DNA from 3 places in the Gracilibacillus caseinilyticus genome. Region 1 is predicted to be linked to each of the others. Evidence: riboswitches for the same ligand, from Rfam matches in the RefSeq annotation. Region 1 holds a riboswitch; each other region holds the start of a gene.
The links. Region 1 has a riboswitch for S-adenosylmethionine ahead of MUN88_RS09035 (PLP-dependent aspartate aminotransferase family protein). Riboswitches for the same ligand answer to the same signal wherever they lie in the genome.

Region 1 (3,283 bases):
TTTACTCTTGGTATCCCATGTGAAAATCGTTTTGTTACTTAACTTTCTTCCAAAAATAAGATATAAAATAAATCCAAAAATCGGAATGAAGGTTAACACCATGATCCAAGCCCAAGTCGCCGTGGCATTTTTTCGCTCAAGGAAGATAATAGTTAATGATAAGACAATATTAAATACCAGTAGAAAAGTGATAACGAGCTGGGTAATCTCCAAAGGAAAACCTCCTTTTTAAAGAAAATTCGGCTTATCGACAAGTACTGGTGACATTTTCAGCCTGTCGAATTACAACGCTGAGAAAATTTCATACTTTTCTAACGTGCAAAAAAAGTCGTCTATTCCTAATATAGCACAATTATGATTAAGCTAATAGCAATTGCTATTAGCTTAATCAATACTTAAAGCGTCATCTTCTGCTTGATTTTTTGGTCCTCTGATTTCCAATACACCATCTTGAAAACTTGCCTTGGCTGTTTCTTTATCAACTGCATATGGTAAGGTGATCGTCCGTTGCTTACGTTGCTGTCTTCGTTCTTTATGATAATATTGATACGTTTGATCGTGCTGATCGATTTCTTCTTCATGATCAACAGTTATAGAAATTTGATTACCTAACAATTTCAACTTGATCTGTTCTTTTTTTATACCTGGCAAATCGACACGTACGATCCATTCATCGTCTGTCTCCACAACATCTGCGGGAATCTGTTTCGGCATTTTGACCTGTTCAAAAAAACTATCAATCGTTTCCATTACGTTACGGTTCGGTTTTTCATAAAGGAATGAGTCTAACTTCTTAATAAAGTCTTCTCCCCAATCATGTTTTCCGCCTTTTTGTGACATGTTCATCCCTCCTGGTCTTGTTACCCACTTTATACTATGCATAGCGAACGAAAAATGATCATAAAGTTTATGTTAATCTGCAGAAGATTCTATTACTTCGCAAAATTCTGATATATTTGTTGACGATTGCCAATGTATGACTTATAATGTAGTCAATTAAATAAATACGAACTCTTATTTCGAGTGGCAGAGGGAATAGGCCCTGTGAAGCCCGGCAACCGTCAATTTCTTTAGTTGAAATGGTGCTAAATCCTACAGGTTTGACCTGAAAGATAAGAGGAGGACTGAACTTACATAAGCAAACCTCTTCTTACTATCGGTGAGAAGAGGTTTTTTTTCATTAGTTTAGAGGAGGGTACATCAATGACAAATCCGTTTCAATTTCCAGGAAGTGAGACCAATTTATTGCATGGCGGCCAGCAAGTTGATCCAGCAACCAATGCGCGTGCCGTACCAATCTATCAAACTACTTCTTATGTATTCAACAACACAGAGCATGCCCAAAATCTTTTTGCTCTAGCAGAAATGGGCAATATTTATTCGCGTATCATGAATCCAACGGTTGACGTCTTCGAACAGCGTATTGCTTTATTAGAAGATGGAGTTGCTGCTGTCGGCACAGCTTCAGGCGCATCTGCTATTACACTCGCCATTCTGAACTTGGCTAATGCCGGCGATGAAATTGTAGCAGACAGCAATTTGTATGGCGGGACTTACAACCTGTTTAACACAACTTTACCTAAATACGGTATTAACGTGAAATTCGTCGATGGTACTAATCCTGAGAATTTCAGAGAAGCTATCACAGACAAGACGAAAGCTGTATACGGTGAAGTGATTACCAATCCTAGTTTACATGTGCTCGATATCGAAGCTGTTGCTGATATTGCCCATGAACATGGAGTTCCACTTATTATTGATAATACATTTGCCACCCCGTATGTGTGTAAACCAATTAGCTGGGGAGCTGACATTGTCGTGCACTCTGCTACGAAATGGATTGGCGGGCACGGTACTTCCATCGGCGGTATTGTGGTAGACAGTGGGCGATTTAATTGGAATAGTGACCGATTCCCTGGTTTTACGGAACCTGACGAATCGTATAATGGTATTCGCTTCGGAATTGATATTGGACCACCGGCATTTGCGATTAAGCTTCGTGTCCAATTATTACGAGATATTGGACCATCGTTAAGCCCGCAGAATGCTTTTTATTTCTTACAAGGTCTGGAGACGTTACATTTAAGAGTGAAACGTCACAGCGAAAATACCGAAGCCGTTGCGCATTACCTGAAAAATCATCCACAAGTGGAATGGGTTTCCTATCCTGGACTAGAGGATCACCCTTCCCATTCATTAGCAAAAAAATATTTTTGTAACCTTTTTGGTTCTATGATCGTCTTTGGTATAAAGGGTGGTAGAGAAACTGGACGAAAAATAATTGATCATGTACAATTATGGTCTCATGTTGCCAATGTGGGAGATGCGAAATCATTAATTATTCATCCTGCATCCACTACCCACCAGCAATTGACGAAGGAAGAATTAAAGAAATCTGGCGTTACAGAAGAATTAATCCGACTTTCTGTTGGTATTGAAACAGCTGAAGATATTATCGAGGACTTAGATCAGGCGATTGCAGTTGCAACAGATAGCGAACCAACGATTTCAACGGGTGCGGAGAAGGCAATCTCGTGGGTATTATCTTCCCCACTTGCGAGAGAAAACGGCGACATTCGCCCGAAAACAATCGCAGTGGCTGGCTCACTCGAAGACTCTGAAGCACTCAGCAAATTATCTAAATTAGGTTATCACATCACCAAAGCGGATCAGGCAGAAGGTGAGATTGATATATTATACATTTTACATCAAAAGGAAGCAGCTGCTGCATATACAAACCAGGCCAAAATTGTTTGGTTTGCTGAAGGGCAGACAGACCCTGCTACAAAAGAAAAGGCGGAAGCATACGGTCAAGTCATTGTCGAGAACAAATGCCCATTTCAAGAGGCAGACCGCTTACGCCGCGGAGAGTAACTCTCCCTGACTATCGTTATTTATCTCCCCAAGATAAATATATATATGTGAGACCGCAGGCCATTTCGGTTTGCGGTCTTATGCTTTTTAATGAATATTTTCCATAACACGGTCAGATTATTGTGATACAATTCGTATCATTTCACAAATTGACTCATTTTCAATTGTTAAGATGCATATTCTATAACACATGTTAGCAATCATAAATGGACGGGTATACTTAATAAGGATAAGATTTATAACTGTAGGTGTTGACCATGAGGAAAAAGGTATTGATTCTGGTCGTATTGCTGATTGCTGCGATCACATTGGCTGTTTATTTTGCTTGGCCATCAGATCAGCAAGAATCTTCGAACACGACCAACGAGACAGAAAATAATCAAACAGAAACTGAGGACGAAACCGCCGA
Region 2 (3,283 bases), 340 kb from region 1:
CAATCCGTATTTGATGCTGCTTTACATAGTCTCCGATTTCGATCAATTTTTCCCGGAGTGGTTTCATATAATGCCAATCCAGCAGTTCCTCGTGATTGGCTAGTGGAATAAGTCGTGATGTCAGACGGTAAAAAGAGATGTCTGACGCTCTGTTATGCTTTAAAATTCGTAAGGTGTTATGTAAATTTTCGAGGGCGATTCGCTCTAGTTTTCGAATCGCTGCCTCTCGATCTCTTATTGTTTCAAATTGCTTAAATGTCATCGTTTGCGAAGGTGAGGCATTTTTTACGTATTTGCTCATGGCCACATAGCCAAGTCGGACGATTGTCATGGTTACCTCCTGGATTGAATAATGATAGTAATGTTAGTTTTTCTTAAAATTCTTTTTATTATGTAACCACCTTGTGATCTCAATCGTATCTATGGGATATAAATATTCGGGGAGTGGATGAAGGTGAAAGTAACAAAGTCTAACCAGCTGTATCAGCTCGCTTTTATGCCGAGATTTTTTCCTGTTAATTGTTATTTTGTAGAGGAAGATCAATCCCTTACACTAGTCGATGCTGGATTACCTTTTTTCAAAAAAGCGATTGTCAAAGCTGCGGCTGATATCGGAAAGCCAATTGAAAAAATTGCTCACACATATTCACAGTGACCATATTGGAGCGTTGGCAGGATTGAAAGCGGATCTGCCTGAGGTGGAAATTTTCGTGCCTTCTGAAGACATAAAAATGCTGGATGGCGGTCTGGAAAAACAAATCAATCGTGTGCCGTATCAGCTATTTGAGGATGGTGCTCAAATCGGTTCTTTGAAAGCGATTCTGTCACCTGGTCATTCGCCGGGCAGCATGTCTTTTTTGCATGTGAGAGATCACAGTCTGATAGCAGGGGATGCCTTCCAAATATTCGGTGGATTAGCTGTATCTGGAGATGTCCGTTGGCGATTTCCGTTTCCTGCTTGGGCCACATGGGATAAAAAAATGGCAGTGGGAACAGCGCAACGATTAGTGAATTTGCACCCCTCTGTGCTGGCGGTTGGCCATGGCGATTTGTTATCTCATCCGGAAAAGCAAATGAAGGATGTTGTAAAGCGTGCGAAACAACAATTGATGTAAGAGTTGCACAAATTGTCAGAATATGTTGACAAAAGGTAAGGTGTGGATTAAAATAACAACATTGCTATTAAAAAATTCATACTATTTTCATTCTTATCCAGAGAGGTGGAGGGACTGGCCCTGTGAAACCTCGGCAACGGGTTTTATTCTGATTATGGAATAAAAAGAGCGTGCCAATTCCATCAAGTGAACCGTTCACTTGAAAGATAAGAGGAGTTTAATACATACATATTGAATCTTCTCTTCTAAGAATGAAGGGGAGATTTTTTTGTACGGTAGGAAAGTATAAAATTTTAGCAATGAAGAAGCACGACGTAGTGAAAATTTAGTATGTACCAAGTATAAGAAAAACTTCGGTACTCGCTAATAGACGAGGCGAATGACGAGTTTTTCTAATTTTAAATTCATCTGAAGACAACACACAATACGTTAGAAAAGAGTGAAGTTATGATTGAGTTTCAGAACATCAGTAAGACGTACATAACGAACGACAGGGAAATAACCGCAGTCGATCAGGTCAACTTGTCGATTGACCGAGGTGAAATATTTGGCGTGATTGGTTTTAGTGGCGCTGGAAAAAGTACCTTGATACGCTGTGTCAACTTGTTGGAAAGACCGGATATTGGCAAAGTTCTCGTAAACCACAACGATCTATTAAGTCTTTCTAAAAGAGAACTGATTGATGTGCGCCGAAAAATAGGCATGATTTTTCAACATTTTAATTTACTAGAATCAAAGACAGTCTTTCATAATGTCGGTTTTCCGTTATCCTTAGCGGGAGTACCTGGAACTAAAGTCAAACAAAAAGTAGAGGAATTACTAGAGTTTGTCGGGTTAGCAGATAAAGCGGATCATTATCCGGAACAGCTGTCTGGCGGGCAGAAACAGCGTGTAGGAATTGCGAGAGCATTGGCAACCGATCCGGAGATATTGCTTTGTGATGAAGCGACATCTGCATTAGACCCGCAGACAACCAGTTCGATTCTTGATTTATTACGAAAAGTAAGAGATGAGTATCACATTACGATTTTAATGATCACCCATGAAATGCAAGTTATTAAGGAAGTCTGTGATCGCGTTGCGGTGATGGAGGAAGGAAAGGTGATTGAAGAAGGCTCGATCTTTGATGTCTTTTCGAATCCGCAGCAGCAAACGACGAAGAACTTCGTCAAAACGGTCATGAATGATGAGCTGCCGCAATCGGTGATGGATAAGGTGACTCGCTCGCAAGGCAATAGCGCTATTTATCGGTTAACTTTTGAAAATGACTCAACGGAAATGCCGCTTATCTCAGAAGTTGCGAAGCGTTACGATGTACACACCAATATTTTGTTTGGGCAGATAGTGGAGCTGCAAGGCCGACCATTCGGTAACTTGGTGGTTGAATTGCAAGGGAAGTCCAGTGAGATCCAAGAAGCATATCAGTTTATCGACAGCAAAGTGAAAGTGGAGGAGGTTACAGCAGATGGACGTTAAGTTAATGGAATTCTGGCCAAGAATTTTGGACGCTACACTGCAAACACTGCAAATGGTAGGATTCTCCCTGGCGTTTTCTCTAATTTTAGGACTGCCACTGGGGATTATTCTAGTCATCACAAGACCAGGTAATTTGTATGGAAATAAGCCATTTTTTAATGTGTTGAATGGCGTTATTAATTTCTTACGATCGATTCCTTTTATTATTTTGCTCGTTGCCATTATACCTTTTACTAGATTGCTCATTGGAACTACGATTGGGACAGCAGCAGCGATTGTCCCATTAGTCGTATTTGCAGCGCCATATATTGCGAGATTGGTAGAAAGCAGTTTGCTGGAAGTATCACCTGGTGTGATTGAAGCAGCAGAGGCGATGGGGGCGAAGCCTTGGCAAATTATTTTTCGAGTTATGGTTCCGGAGGCATTCAGTTCGTTGATCTTGAACATTACGATTGCGACGATTGGGATCGTTGGTGCGTCTGCCATGGCTGGCTTTGTCGGCGGTGGTGGACTGGGTGATTTGGCGATTGCTTATGGTTACCAGCGTTTTGAAACAGATATAATGATTGTGACGGTTTTACTGCTTGTATTAATTGTACAGCTGATCCAATCACTAGGAAATACATTATCCAAAACATCACGAAGAAGGTAGGTTTTTTCATTGAAAAAGAGATGGTTGATCTTATTTATTT
Region 3 (3,283 bases), 1.5 Mb from region 1:
TGGAGTGAAAATAAAAAAGAAAGTGGAAATTAACAAGATAAAACTTAAACACAAAAAAGATCTTTTTTTAATTGTTTTCATAAAATCACCTCGTTAAAATTTTTATTTTATCTCTTTCTTTTGAATAATTTTCCTCCTTTCGTGAATCTTAGAAAGAGGTAAAAAAACAATGAATAATAGAGTGTTTTTTAGCTAATCGATGACTTTATAGAATACATTCTAACACAAAGTAATTATAAAACAATCTAATTTATTATAAATTTTATAATTAATAGAATTTACCCGGTTATCTCTGTTTTTTGGACAAAATCATTTGTTTTTTTTCTGGAACAGGTGCTTATTCACTTTGATTTATCAAGGTTATCGATTAACTATTTTTATTATTTGGAAGGTGATAGGTCTATTGTATTAGTCTGATTTCTTATATCAAACCGTATCTCGATTGTTTTCTATGTTGGACAAATAATCATCTATTCCTGACAAAATACGATTTTGACACGAAATGTTCAGTTTTTATTAGGTTCACCCCCATGAATAGTTGCCGGTGCTGTGATAAAATAAAAAAGAAGTGTCCCGCAAAATATGCTGATTTATTTTATATAAAATGATTATCTTTATTGGATAGAAAGGAAAGATGCAAGATGAGTAATCAACATAACTCACAGCAGTTGCCGCCAAAAACGTGTACAATTGACCGCCTTGTTACAATAGAAGCAGACGTAGAAAAAGTCATTAAAGGAGAAAAAACAGCAACAAGACGAAATGGCCGATATGCGGATATTGGAGAGGTGATGACACTGAAAGATCACCATTTCCGTGTCGATAATGTGTATCAACAGTCACTTGGAATGATTACGGATGAGGACGCTAAGCGAGAAGGATACGATAATTTAGAAGCATACAAACAGTCTATTTTATCTCTTCACCCTGGTATGCCTTGGGGACCGAAGATGAAAGTGTGGGTACACGAATTCAGTGCTGTTGATTAATGGTGTTTTTCTGCCATTGACATATAACGACAAAACATGCTAAAGTTATCAATAATCAAAACGTTAACTTAATAGGATCTTGTCTTATCAAGAGAGGTGGAGGGAATGGCCCTTTGAAGCCTCGGCAACCATTAAGCATTGCTTAATATAGGTGCCAAATCCAACTAAGTCACTATACTTAGTAGAGATAAGGAGTTTTATTAGCAAGTTGAATCTCTCTATCTCTAGATAGGGAGATTTTTTGTTTTACACAAAAGGGATCTGTTTTACCAGCTTTTATTAACCAAAAAAGTCTGAATATTAAATATATTCAAAAAACTATTAAGCTAGTAAATAAATAAGAGGGTGAATATCTAATGTCGATTGTACTTGTAGACGGTATAAGGACGCCTTTTGGAAAATGGAACGGAGCATTATCATCATATTCGGCCACTGAATTGGCAAGTGCGCCAATGAAGTACTTACATGAAAAATATCCTGAATTAGCGCCGTTTGATGGTGTGTTGTTAGCGGAAGTCATTCAGGCTGGACAAGGCCAAAATCCTGCAAGACAAGTAGCACATGCAGCTGGGATTAGCAGTCATACCCCTGCTATTACGTTGAACAATGTTTGTTTAGGTGGAGTAGCTTCTGTAATTGATGCAGCCCGAAGAATTTTGTTGCAGGAAGGCACAACTTATATCGTTGGTGGATTTGATTCAATGTCGAATGCACCTTTTACAGTAACGAAACATAGTAAAAAGTTTGGGCACCAGACCATGACAGATACGTTATTACATGATGGGTTATGGTGTTCATTGAGTGAGCAATCAATGGGAGCGTTGACGGAACAGGCAAATCAGAAATATGGTATTGGACGAACGGAACAGGATCACCTCGCAGCACTCTCGCAACAGCGCGCAGCCTTCGCTCGGTCGAAAGGGTTTTTGCGAGAAGAGATTATACCTTTTTCAGACATTTTAGAGGAAGATGAAGGCATACGTGAGCAGACAACAGCGGAAAGACTAGCAAACTTGAAACCTGTATTTGCAGAGGGTGGCACGATAACGGCGGGGAATGCTTCGCAGATGACAGATGGAGCAAGTATCGGTATCGTCACATCCAGTGAAAAGGCAGAAGCATTGGATCTTTCTCCACTTGCAACGATTACCGGTTGGACAGAAACGGCAGGACCAGATGCCAGTTTACAAACAAAACCAGCTGATGCGATTCAGAAGCTGTTAACAGCACAGAAGCTGTCGGTCGACGATATTGATTTATTTGAAATTAACGAAGCTTTTGCAAGTGTGGTAATTGCAAGCTGTCGTGCACTTGACCTCGATTTGGATAAAGTGAATGTCAACGGTGGAGCGATCGCAATTGGTCATCCACTTGGTGGTACAGGCTTTCGATTAATATTGACCTTAGCGAAAGAGTTACAACGACGTGGCGGTGGCAAAGGAATAGCTGCATTATGTGGAGGCGGTGGTCAAGGAATTGCTATTTTAATTGAAGTACCAACGAAAGGAGAATGATCATGAGTAGTCAAATTGTAACCCGTAACCGAGTATTATGGGAACCTGCACAACGTGATATCGATCAGTCCCATCTAAAAGCCTTTGCTGTGTTTGTTGATCAGTCATTATTTCCATACGACAGACTGCACCGATGGTCGATTACCCATATTGCGGAATTTTGGTCAGCTGTTTGGGATTATGCCGGTATTATTGGTGAAAAGGGCACTCGCTATTACAATCCAGCAGATTCAATGGTGGATGCGGTTTTCTTTCCTGATGCATCACTTAATTTTGCAGAAAATGTCCTGCAAGCCAATCCTGACAACATAGCCGTTTTTCAAGCGGACGAAACAGGCGTGACACAAGCGATCACATTTAGAGATCTCAGCGAGCAAGTGGCTAAAGCTCAACAAGGATTTAAGCAGCTAGGCGTGAAACGAGGCGATTGTGTTGCAGGAGTTACGACAAATAATATTGACGGCCTTGTAGCATTATTAGCTACTGCTTCGCTTGGTGCGATTTGGACGTCTTGTTCACCGGATTTCGGAGCGAAGGGTATTATCGATCGTATTGGCCAAGTACAGCCTAAAGTATTGATTGCTCATCTTCATTATCAATATAAGGGAAAACCATTTGATATTTCCGATAAGGTAGAGGAAATAGCAGAACAGATGGATAGTATTCAGCATGTAGTGACAACAACAGGCATTGTGGATGGTGCGGTCAGTTGGGAATCACTACTAGATAATCAAGCTGTTAAACCAGAGTTCGAACAGGTGAATTTTGGTGACCCGCTTT

Region 2: another riboswitch for S-adenosylmethionine. It lies ahead of MUN88_RS10595 (methionine ABC transporter ATP-binding protein); the one in region 1 lies ahead of MUN88_RS09035 (PLP-dependent aspartate aminotransferase family protein).
Region 3: another riboswitch for S-adenosylmethionine. It lies ahead of MUN88_RS01890 (thiolase family protein); the one in region 1 lies ahead of MUN88_RS09035 (PLP-dependent aspartate aminotransferase family protein).

What each region holds. Positions count from the first base shown of each region.
Region 1 is NZ_CP095072.1:1,895,842-1,899,124, reverse strand. It holds gene cls (cardiolipin synthase) at 1-213, opposite strand, end outside; gene MUN88_RS09040 (Hsp20/alpha crystallin family protein) at 385-840, opposite strand; SAM riboswitch class I at 1,012-1,119, shown strand; gene MUN88_RS09035 (PLP-dependent aspartate aminotransferase family protein) at 1,204-2,874, shown strand; gene MUN88_RS09030 (SGNH/GDSL hydrolase family protein) at 3,132-3,283, shown strand, end outside.
Region 2 is NZ_CP095072.1:2,237,804-2,241,086, forward strand. It holds gene uvsE (UV DNA damage repair endonuclease UvsE) at 1-331, opposite strand, end outside; partial or broken gene MUN88_RS10590 (MBL fold metallo-hydrolase) at 455-1,115, shown strand; SAM riboswitch class I at 1,206-1,328, shown strand; gene MUN88_RS10595 (methionine ABC transporter ATP-binding protein) at 1,563-2,591, shown strand; gene MUN88_RS10600 (methionine ABC transporter permease) at 2,581-3,243, shown strand; gene MUN88_RS10605 (MetQ/NlpA family ABC transporter substrate-binding protein) at 3,253-3,283, shown strand, end outside.
Region 3 is NZ_CP095072.1:400,043-403,325, reverse strand. It holds gene MUN88_RS01900 (glycoside hydrolase family 5 protein) at 1-81, opposite strand, end outside; gene MUN88_RS01895 (ASCH domain-containing protein) at 642-989, shown strand; SAM riboswitch class I at 1,071-1,183, shown strand; gene MUN88_RS01890 (thiolase family protein) at 1,346-2,503, shown strand; gene MUN88_RS01885 (acetoacetate--CoA ligase) at 2,506-3,283, shown strand, end outside.